3 regions of the Actinoplanes sichuanensis genome follow, and region 3 is predicted to be linked to each of the others. Evidence: riboswitches for the same ligand, from Rfam matches in the RefSeq annotation. Region 3 holds a riboswitch; each other region holds the start of a gene.

What was found. Region 3 has a riboswitch for glycine ahead of gcvP (aminomethyl-transferring glycine dehydrogenase). Riboswitches for the same ligand answer to the same signal wherever they lie in the genome.
Region 1: it holds a riboswitch for glycine, as region 3 does, so the genes downstream of both, gcvT (glycine cleavage system aminomethyltransferase GcvT) here and gcvP (aminomethyl-transferring glycine dehydrogenase) in region 3, are expected to answer to the same signal.
Region 2: it holds a riboswitch for glycine, as region 3 does, so the genes downstream of both, gcvH (glycine cleavage system protein GcvH) here and gcvP (aminomethyl-transferring glycine dehydrogenase) in region 3, are expected to answer to the same signal.

What each region holds. Positions count from the first base shown of each region.
Region 1 is NZ_AP028461.1:1,352,605-1,355,869, reverse strand. Features, by position in the region: gene Q0Z83_RS05870 (GGDEF domain-containing protein) at 1-881, opposite strand, end outside; glycine riboswitch at 990-1,084, shown strand; glycine riboswitch at 1,089-1,177, shown strand; gene gcvT (glycine cleavage system aminomethyltransferase GcvT) at 1,210-2,262, shown strand; gene Q0Z83_RS05860 (L-serine ammonia-lyase) at 2,266-3,265, shown strand, end outside.
Region 2 is NZ_AP028461.1:3,712,282-3,715,546, reverse strand. Features, by position in the region: gene Q0Z83_RS16935 (GNAT family N-acetyltransferase) at 1-183, shown strand, start outside; gene Q0Z83_RS16930 (hypothetical protein) at 124-960, opposite strand; glycine riboswitch at 1,030-1,124, shown strand; glycine riboswitch at 1,129-1,211, shown strand; gene gcvH (glycine cleavage system protein GcvH) at 1,252-1,608, shown strand; gene Q0Z83_RS16920 (RpiB/LacA/LacB family sugar-phosphate isomerase) at 1,772-2,182, shown strand; gene Q0Z83_RS16915 (STAS domain-containing protein) at 2,184-2,486, opposite strand; gene Q0Z83_RS16910 (ATP-binding protein) at 2,483-2,893, opposite strand; gene Q0Z83_RS16905 (STAS domain-containing protein) at 2,948-3,265, opposite strand, start outside.
Region 3 is NZ_AP028461.1:2,319,708-2,322,972, forward strand. Features, by position in the region: gene Q0Z83_RS10275 (nucleotidyltransferase domain-containing protein) at 1-230, opposite strand, end outside; gene mgrA (L-glyceraldehyde 3-phosphate reductase) at 248-1,243, opposite strand; glycine riboswitch at 1,293-1,380, shown strand; gene gcvP (aminomethyl-transferring glycine dehydrogenase) at 1,458-3,265, shown strand, end outside.

The sequences.
Region 1 (3,265 bases), 970 kb from region 3:
AGGACGTGGATGCCGGCCAGGGCGAGATAGGGCATCGGGCTGTACGGACGACGCCGCGCGACCGGTGCCGCGACCCGCCCGGACCGGAACCGGCGGTACTGCAGCCACGCCGCGATCAGCAGCATCGCGTGACAGGTCAGGCTGAGCGCGAAGACCGGACCGGGACGCCCGGCCCGGGCCAGTTCCGGACCCAGCGTGCGGGCCAGACTCTCCAGGGTTCCGGCGACCGGCCCCATCACGCCGATGTGCCAGCGGAACGGCGCCGCCCCGCTGAGGTAGAGCCGGCCGACCACGAACGCCAGCAGCATCGCGACCACCGGGGCGGCCACCCCGACGACCTGCCCGGCGGCGAACGAGCCGGTCATCGTCCAGTACAGGCCGGCCGCCCCGACCGCGGTCACCACGGTGGCCAGATCGAGGTGGTAGCAGAGCCGCTCCCGGGCCGAGCGGTGCGGCAGCGGATAGGTGGCGATCACCCCGATCACCACCGCGCCGCCCGCGGCCAGGGCCACCGTCCGCGGGATGCCGGTGCCGGTGAGCGCCGACGACGACGTCGGGTCGGCCAGGGTGGTGGCCACCTGGATCCAGTCGGCCACGCTGAACATCGCACCGGCGGCCACGAAGGCGCGCCAGAACCGACGTTCCGAGGTGGGGTCCGGCATCAGGCGGACCGCGCGGTACGCGTACCAGGTCATCGCCGTGGCGAACACCGCCACGGCGAGCCAGCAGAGGACCGCGAGCATCGCCGTACCGCCCCACGGCACCAGGAAGGCGACGCTGAGCAGCGCGGTCAGCGAGACGACGACCACCGGTAGGAATCGATTCCCGGGAGTGACCTGGCCGCCGGGGTCGGCGGCGTCGGCCGGCGCGATGGTGTTCATCGGAGGCCCCATCGTCACGAGGCGGGCACAATTGAGAGCCGACCCACAGACCGCCGTGCGGTAGGGTCCTGGAACAGGTGACGACAGCACAACCGAATACTTCGCCGCGACCCCGCCGCGGGAGAGTCCTCGCAGGTCAGCGAGGCGCCGAAGGAGCAACTTCTCCCTCAGAATCTCTCAGGCCCCAGTACCGCGACGGTCAGGCGACTCTGGAAAGTCAGCTCTTTACGAGGAGCTGCGCCCACGGTGCAAGCCGCCCTTCCCGGCGGTGAACCTCTCAGGCAGAGATGACAGAGCGAGGGAGGCCCGACCCGACAAGGAGCCTCCGTTGCGAAACACCGCCCTGCACCACGTCCATCAGTCTCTCGGCGCCGCGATGACCGGTTTCGCCGGCTGGTCCATGCCGCTGCGGTACGGCAGTGACCTGGGCGAGCACCACACCGTCCGGACCGGCGCCGGACTGTTCGACCTCGGTCACATGGGCCAGATCGAGGTGACCGGCCGAGACGCCGCCGCGTTCCTGGACCACGCGCTGGTGGGCCGGCTGTCGAAGGTCGCGGTGGGCCGGGCGAAATACACCATGCTGTGTCACACCACCGGCGGGGTCCTCGACGACCTGGTCGTCTACCGACTGGCCGAGGACCGGTTCCTGGTGGTCGCGAACGCCGCCAACGCCGCCGTGGTCCGGGCGATGCTCGGTGAGCACTCGGGTGGTTACACCGTCGGGATCGCTGATGCGGACCGGTCACTGATCGCGGTGCAGGGCCCGCAGGCGGTCGACGTGGTCGGCGCGCACCCGGACCTGCGTTACTACGGCATCAAGGCGGAGCGGCTCGCCGGGCGGGACGTGCTGCTGGCCCGCACCGGATACACCGGCGAGGACGGCTTCGAGATCTACTGCGCGAATGAGGACGCCGAGGCGATCTGGGCGTGGGCGACCGGCCGGGGTGCCGTCCCGTGTGGGCTGGCCTGCCGAGACACCCTGCGCCTGGAGGCCGGCATGCCGCTGTACGGCCACGAGCTCACCCTGCGCACCACCCCGTTCGACGCCGGTCTGGGTCGTGTCGTCGCCCTCGACAAGACCGACTTCGTCGGCGCCGCCGCCCTCCGCGCCGCCACCCCGCGGCGCCTGCTCGCCGGGCTGGTCACCAAGGGCCGCCGCTCGCCACGGGCCGGTCACGTGGTCCTCGACCCGGACACCGGCGAGCGCATCGGTGAGGTGACCAGCGGCGTGCCCTCCCCCACGCTGGGTCACCCGATCGCGATGGCCTACCTCCCGGCCGACCGCACCGAACCCGGCACCCGGGTCCTCGTCGACATCCGCGGCGCCCGCGAAGAGGCCGAGGTCGTCGCGCTGCCGTTCTACCGCCGGCAGGGCTGAGCCGTGACCGTGTCCGTCTTCGATCTGTTCTCGATCGGCATCGGCCCGTCCAGCTCGCACACCGTCGGCCCGATGCGCGCGGCCCGGCTCTTCACCGGCCACCTGACCGGAATCGACGGGGTGGCGACCGTACGCGCCGAACTGTTCGGTTCGCTCGGCGCGACCGGGCACGGCCACGGCACCCCGCGGGCGGTGCTGCTCGGCCTGCAGGGCGAGGATCCGGAGACGGTCGACACCACGCTCGAACCGTCCGCCGACGCGACCGCGTTCGAGGTCGACGTGGTGCTGCACCGGCGGCGGGCGCTGCCCGGCCATCCCAACGGCATGCGCTTCACCGCGCTCGCCGCCGACGGCGCCGAACTGCTGACCAAGACCTACTTCTCGGTCGGCGGCGGGTTCGTCCTGGCCGACGGCGCATCGGGGGTACGCCCGGAGCAGGTGGCCGTCCCGCACCCGTTCTCCTCCGGCGTCGAGCTACTGGAACTCGCCCGGTCCACGGGGCTGTCGATCTCCCGGATGATGCTGCTCAACGAGTCGGTACGGCGGCACACGGCCGAGGTGTCGGCCGGGCTGCTCGGCATCTGGCGGGTGATGAACGACTGCATCGACGACGGGCTGCGCGCGGAGGGCGTACTCCCCGGGGGTTTGAAGGTCCGTCGCCGGGCCGCACTGACCGCCCGCAAGCTGACCGCCGACGGTGATCCGATGGAATGGCTGACCGTTTTCGCCATGGCGGTCAACGAGCAGAACGCGGCCGGCGGGCGGGTGGTGACCGCGCCCACCAATGGTGCCGCCGGGATCATTCCGGCCGTGCTGCGCTACTACCGGACCTTCGTGCCCGGCGCCGACGACGAGGGCGTGGTGCGTTTTCTGCTGGCCGCCGGGGCGATCGGGCATCTGTTCAAGGAGAACGCGTCGATCTCCGGGGCCGAGGTGGGTTGTCAGGGTGAGGTCGGTTCGGCGTGCGCGATGGCCGCGGCCGGGCTCGCCGAGGTGCTCGGTG
Region 2 (3,265 bases), 1.4 Mb from region 3:
GCCGCCGGCCTCGACTACGGCTTCACCGTTCTGCGGCTGCGTGAGATCCGGGCCGCCGCGGCCGCGACCAATCAACGGTCGGTGCGGATCCTCACGCGGCTCGGGTTCCAGGCCCGGGAGCGGTCAGGGGCGTATCTGTCCTTCGCGATCGAGGCTCATGCCGTCGTCGACCGTCCAGCGTAGAAAGGCGAGCGTCTCCTCGCCACGTTGCGTCGGCACGTCGTAACGGGTCGGGTCCCGGGGACGTTCGCGGATTCGCAGGGCCTCGTCGGCCAGCCGGCTCCAGCGCGGGTCCAGAGAGCCGGTGATGTAACGGCCGGCTCCGCTCTTGGAGGTCAGTTCGCCGGTGGCCAGGAGGTGATGCAGGCGAGCGACACCGAGCACGACCCACGCGATGGACGGATCGTGCTGTCCGAGCAACTCGACACCGGCGTCCTCGATCGCCGGGATGTGGCCCCGCCAGTACGTGTCGAGGTTGTCGCGGGTGAAGTCCCACAGTCCGGCGTGGTCGGTGTGGATCGGGGGCAGTTCGCCGCGGATGACGACGGCCCGTTCGGCGAGTTCGTGCCAGGTCACCGGATTGATGTCGATCGTCCCGCCCGGATCGAACTCGCCCTGGTAGAACACCGGCCGCCGGCCCACCCGCAGTGCCGAGCCGGCCAGATCGTCGGCCGAGCAGTGGAAACCGTCGAAGACGACCTCCGGGTGGCGGGCCTTCGTCGCGGTGTGCGCCTCGGCGAGGGCGGCGTGGTCCGGTGGCTGGGCCCACACGCCGACGAAATCGACGTCACTACCGGGGAAGAACTCGCCCCAGCACAGCGAACCGTGCAGGAACAGCCCGGTCAGGACCGCCGGCCGCCGGGCGTCCACTTCGGTGAGAAAGGTGTGGGCGACATCCGACGCGGTGGGGAAGCTGCGGGCGACATCCGCCGCGGTGGGGGCGGTGCGGGCGACATCCATGCCGTCGATCTTGACCGGTTCGGGCGGTTCCGGATAGCTTTCCCGGGCCACAAGTCCATACTTCGCCGCTGTGCCGCTGCGGGAGAGCACCCACCCTCGGGCGGGTCGCCGAAGGAGCAACTTCTCCCTCAGAATCTCTCAGGCCCACGTACCGCAACGGTCAGGCGACTCTGGAAAGTCAGCCCCGACCAGGGCTGCGCCCAAGGTGCAAGCCGCCCCGGCGGTGAACCTCTCAGGCACCCGTGACAGAGCGAGGGAGGCCCTCACCCGTACCGAAGGAGCCTCTCCGAAATGCGTTTCACCAAAGATCACGAATGGCTGACCGACGGCGAGATCGCCACCGTCGGTATCACCGCGTTCGCCGCCGACGCGCTCGGCGACGTCATCTACGTCGACCTCCCGGAGATCGGCACGACCGTCACCGCGGGCGATCCGGCCGGCGAACTCGAATCCACCAAGTCGGTGAGTGAGGTGTACGCTCCCGCCGACGGCGAGATCGTCGAGGTGAACACCGCCCTCGGCGACGAGCCCGGCCTGATCAACACCGATCCGTACGGCGCGGGCTGGCTGTTCCGGCTCCGAGTCACCAGCGTCCCGGAAACCCTCGACGAGGCCGCCTACCAGGAGCTGGTGAGCGCCGCGGGCTGACGTCGGCCACCTTCGCCTGGTGCGCCGCCGCAAAGGCAAGCCGCGGGCCGCCGCAACGGCAAGCCGCGGGTCGCCGCAACGGCCAGCCGCGGGTCGCCGCAACGGCAAGCCGCGGGTCGCCGGAGAGGCGGGCCGCCCGCGGTGGCGCACTAGGGTGGGGCGGATGCGGATCGCGTTCGCCAGTGACGACGAGAACGAGACCACCCGGGCCGTGGTGGCCGCCCTGTCCGAGGACGGCCACGAGGTGATCCGGCCGGAGGCCGCCGAGTCCTGGCCCGACCTGGGCCGGTTCGTCGGCCGGTCGGTGGTCGACGGGCGGGCCGACTACGGCGTGGTGATGTGCTGGACCGGCACCGGCACGGCGATCGCCGCCAACAAGGTCCCGGGGGTTCGGGCCGCCCTGGCCTGGGACCCCTGGATCGCCCGCGGCGCCCGCCTCTGGAACGACGCGAACGTACTGGCCATGAGCCTGAAACGGCTGGCGCCGGACGTCGCCGTCGAGGTGCTGCGGGCGTTCCTCGACACGTCCGAACCGGACCCGGACGAGGCCGCCGACATCGCCGCTATCGAGTGATCTAACCGCTGAGCACGTCGAGGACCCCGGTGATCTGCAGCGCCCGGCGGGTCACCCCGTGTGTGTTGGTCAGCTGGAACGTGACGCCCTGCTGGGTGGCCTTCGACCGGGTCTGCACCAGCGCCTGGATCCCGGACGAGTCGCAGAAGTCCAGGTCGACGGCGTCGATCACCAGGCGACTCAGCCGGGCGACGGCCATCGCCGCGCTGACCTGGTCGTGCAGATGCTGGGTGGTCGACATGTCGAGCTCACCGCAGAGGCGCAGCCGGGCCACACCGTCGGCGTACTGCGAGGTGATCCTCATTGATCCTCCCGGCCCGGACCGTCGCCGTCGGGGTAGAGGCGCAACTCCGCCCGTACCCGCTTGCCGCCCTCATGTTCCTCGACGTGCCACCGGCGGGTCAGCGCCTCCACGAGCAGCAGTCCGCGGCCACCGCGCCCGTCCGGCTCGCGGCGGCGCGGCACGACCGCCGAACCGTCGGCGACCGAGAGGACCACCTGCGGCCCATTCGCCTCGACGCCGATCACCACCGAGCCCGCACCGTGCTGTACCGCGTTGGTCACCAGCTCGCTGACCACCACCGACAGGTCGTCCGTCCAGGCCTCGTCGACATAACCCCAGACGCCGAGCACGGCGAGGACAGCCTTGCGGGAGGTACGGGGTGAGTCCACCCCGATGGGTACGTCGAACTGCGCGGTCAAAGTCGTCATCAGGCACCCGGTCACGAAGCGGCGCGCCGGAGATCCCGCCGCTCGGGTCAGACACTAGACCCCCACGGCGGGCCGGGCCAGGTCGGACACCGCCGTCGCCTCGTCCGGGTAGATCGGGAACACCCCGTCCAGCCGCATCGTGTGCAGCACGGTGAGCACGAATCGCGACGGCGCGACCAGGCACAACGTCGCCCCGTTCTGCCGAGCCGACCGGTGCGCACGGACCAGCAGCCCGAGCCCCGCCGGGTCGATGGTTCCGGAACCGCCCATGTCGATCACCAAGTCCCGGCCGGATTCGGCCGCCTCGGTGATGGCCGGCCGCACCTCGTCGGCCAGGTGCTGATCCAGATCGGTCGGCAGCACGATCACCCG
Region 3 (3,265 bases):
GTCGGGTTGGCCTGCAGCGCGAGCGTGCAGAACCGCTCGATCTCCCACGAGAACTGCTCCTCGGCCGGCCCGTCCAGGTGGGTGGGCGGCTTGTCGAGGGTCCAGAAGTCGCGGGTCGGCGCCACGAACACACCCCGACGGTCGTGGTCCGACTCCGGCCCGTCCAGTCCATAGGCGCGGGAGCCGACCACGACCGCCAGGGCCGTGTGCCGTTCAACGAGCTCGATCATGAGGCCGGAGGATACGGCTAGAGATCAAGGACCGTCGCGTCGATTTCGTCCAGCTCGCTCTGGTCGAGTGACAGGTTGTTCAGCGCGGCCACGTTGTTCTCCAGCTGCGGCACGCTCGACGCGCCGATGATCAGGCTGGTCATCCGCTGGTCGCGCAGCGCCCACGCCAGCGCCAACTGGGCGAGCGTCTGCCCGCGCCGCTTGGCGATGTCGTTGAGCGCGTGCAGCCGGGCCAGGGTCTTGCCGTCGAGGGCGCTCTCGTTGAGGAACACACTGGTCCGGATCCGCGAGTCGTCCGGAATGCCGGTCAGGTAGCGGTCGGTGAGCAGGCCCTGCTGCAGCGGACTGAACGCGATGCACCCGGCCCCGGCGTCCTCGAGGGTGTCCAGCAGCCGGTCGTGCTCGATCCACCGGTTGAGGATCGAGTAGGACGGCTGGTGGATCAGCAGCGGCGTGCCCAGCTCCCGCAGGATCCCGGCGGCCTGCGCGGCCTGGGTGCTCTTGTAGTTGCTGATGCCGACGTAGAGGGCCTTGCCGGAGCGGACGATCGCGTCGAGCGCGGACATCGTCTCCTCGAGCGGGGTCTCCGGGTCGGGCCGGTGGTGGTAGAAGACGTCGACGTAGTCCAGGCCCATCCGCTGCAGGGACTGGTCCAGCGACGAGACCAGGTACTTGCGGGAGCCCCAGTCGCCGTACGGGCCGTCCCACATGGTGTAACCGGCCTTGGTCGAGATGATCATCTCGTCGCGGTGCGCCCGGAAGTCGGCGGCCAGGATGCGTCCGAAGTTGGTCTCGGCACTGCCCGGCGGCGGCCCGTAGTTGTTGGCCAGGTCGAAGTGCGTCACGCCGAGGTCGAAGGCCCGGCGGACGATGTCGGCCTGCCGGTCGGCGGGCCGGCCGGCACCGAAGTTGTGCCAGAGGCCCAGGCTGATGGCGGGAAGCTTGAGACCGCTGCGACCAGCACGCCGGTAGATCATGTCGGCGTAGCGGTCGGCGGCAGGGAAGTACGTCACATCGCACACCCTAGGACTCCCGATCTTCCCCATGGGCGCTGGTAGGTTGGTTCCCAGCGCGGGAGAGTCCGCTGACGCGGCGCCGAAGAGGCAAATCCTCCCCGGAAACTTTCAGGCAAAAGGACCGCGCAGGTTGGCAACTCTGAAATGCCCGCGATCGGGGTATGACAGAGGGGGAGGTTGCTTCTTGACCTTCTCACGCCAGGAGTCGCCAATGACGTCCCCGTTCGTTTCCCGGCACATCGGCCCGGACACCGACGAGCAGACCACCATGCTGAAGGCGATCGGCTACGGCTCGGTCGAGCAGCTGATGGACGCCGCGATCCCCGAGTCGATCCGCTTCCACGGTGAGCTTGATCTCCCGGCCGGGATCTCCGAGGAGCAGACGATCGCCGAGCTGCGGTCGATCGCCGACCGCAACGTGCTCGCCACCCCGATGATCGGCCTGGGCTACTACAACACCTTCACGCCCGCGGTGATCAAGCGGAACGTGTTGGAGAACCCGGCGTGGTACACGGCCTACACGCCGTACCAGCCGGAGATCAGCCAGGGCCGCCTCGAGGCGCTGCTCAACTTCCAGACCGTGGTCACCGACCTGACCGGGCTGACCACGGCGAACGCGTCGATGCTGGACGAGGCGACCGCGGTCGCCGAGGCGATGACGCTGGCCCGGCGCGCGTCCAAGAGCAAGAGCAACGTGTACGCGGTGGACGCCGACACGTTCCCGCAGACCCTGTCGGTGCTGCGCACCCGGGCCGAACCGCTCGGCATCGACGTGGTCCTGGTCGACGTCGAGAGCGACGAACTGCCCGAGGACTTCTTCGGTCTGCACCTGCAGTACCCGGGCGCCTCCGGTGCGGTGCGCGACCACGCCGCCCTGGTCGAGGCCGCCCACGCCAAGGGTGCCCTGGTCACGGCCGCGGCCGACCTGCTGGCCCTCACGCTGTTGCGGGCTCCGGGCGAGATCGGTGTGGACATCGCCGCCGGCACCACGCAGCGGTTCGGTGTGCCGCTGGGGTTCGGCGGCCCGCACGCCGGATACCTGGCCGTGCGCGCCGGCCTGGAGCGGTCGCTGCCCGGCCGTCTGGTCGGCGTCTCCAAGGACGCCGACGGCGACCGGGCCTACCGGCTGGCGCTGCAGACCCGTGAGCAGCACATCCGCCGGGAGAAGGCGACGTCGAACATCTGCACCGCGCAGGTGCTGCTGGCCGTGATGGCGAGTATGTACGCGGTCTACCACGGCCCGGCCGGTCTGCGTGCCATCGCGAAGCGGGTGCACGGCCATGCGCTGACCCTGGCCGGTTCGTTGACCGCCGCCGGGATCGAGATCGGTTCGGACGCGTTCTTCGACACCGTCACCGCGATCGTTCCCGGCCGTGCCGCCGGGATCGCCGAGGCGGCCGCCGCCGACGGTGTCGACCTGCTGCTGGTGGACGCCGATCGGGTGTCGATCTCCACCGACGAGACCACGACCGACGCGCACGTGGCGACCGTCCTGGCCGCCTTCGGTGTTCCGGTGGCGACGCCGGCCGAGTGCGGCGCCCGCCCGCTGGCCCGTACCTCGGAGTACCTGACGCACCCGGTCTTCAACACCCACCACTCCGAGACCAGCATGCTGCGCTACCTGCGCAGACTCTCGGACCGTGACTACGCGCTGGACCGTGGCATGATCCCGCTGGGCTCGTGCACGATGAAGCTGAACGCCACCGCCGAGATGGAGGCGGTCACCTGGCCGGAGTTCGCGAACATCCACCCGTTCGCGCCGCGCAACCAGGTCGAGGGCTACGAGCACCTGGTCGCCCAGCTGGAGCAGTGGCTCGCCGAGATCACCGGTTACGACGCGGTCAGCGTCCAGCCGAACGCCGGTTCGCAGGGTGAGCTGGCCGGTCTGCTGGCGATTCGCGGCTACCACCGTTCCCGCGGCGAGGCCCACCGTGACGTCTGCCTGATCCCGTCGAGCGCGCACGGCACCAACGCGGCCAGCGCCGTGATGGCCGGTATGCGGGTCGTCGTGGTCGCGTG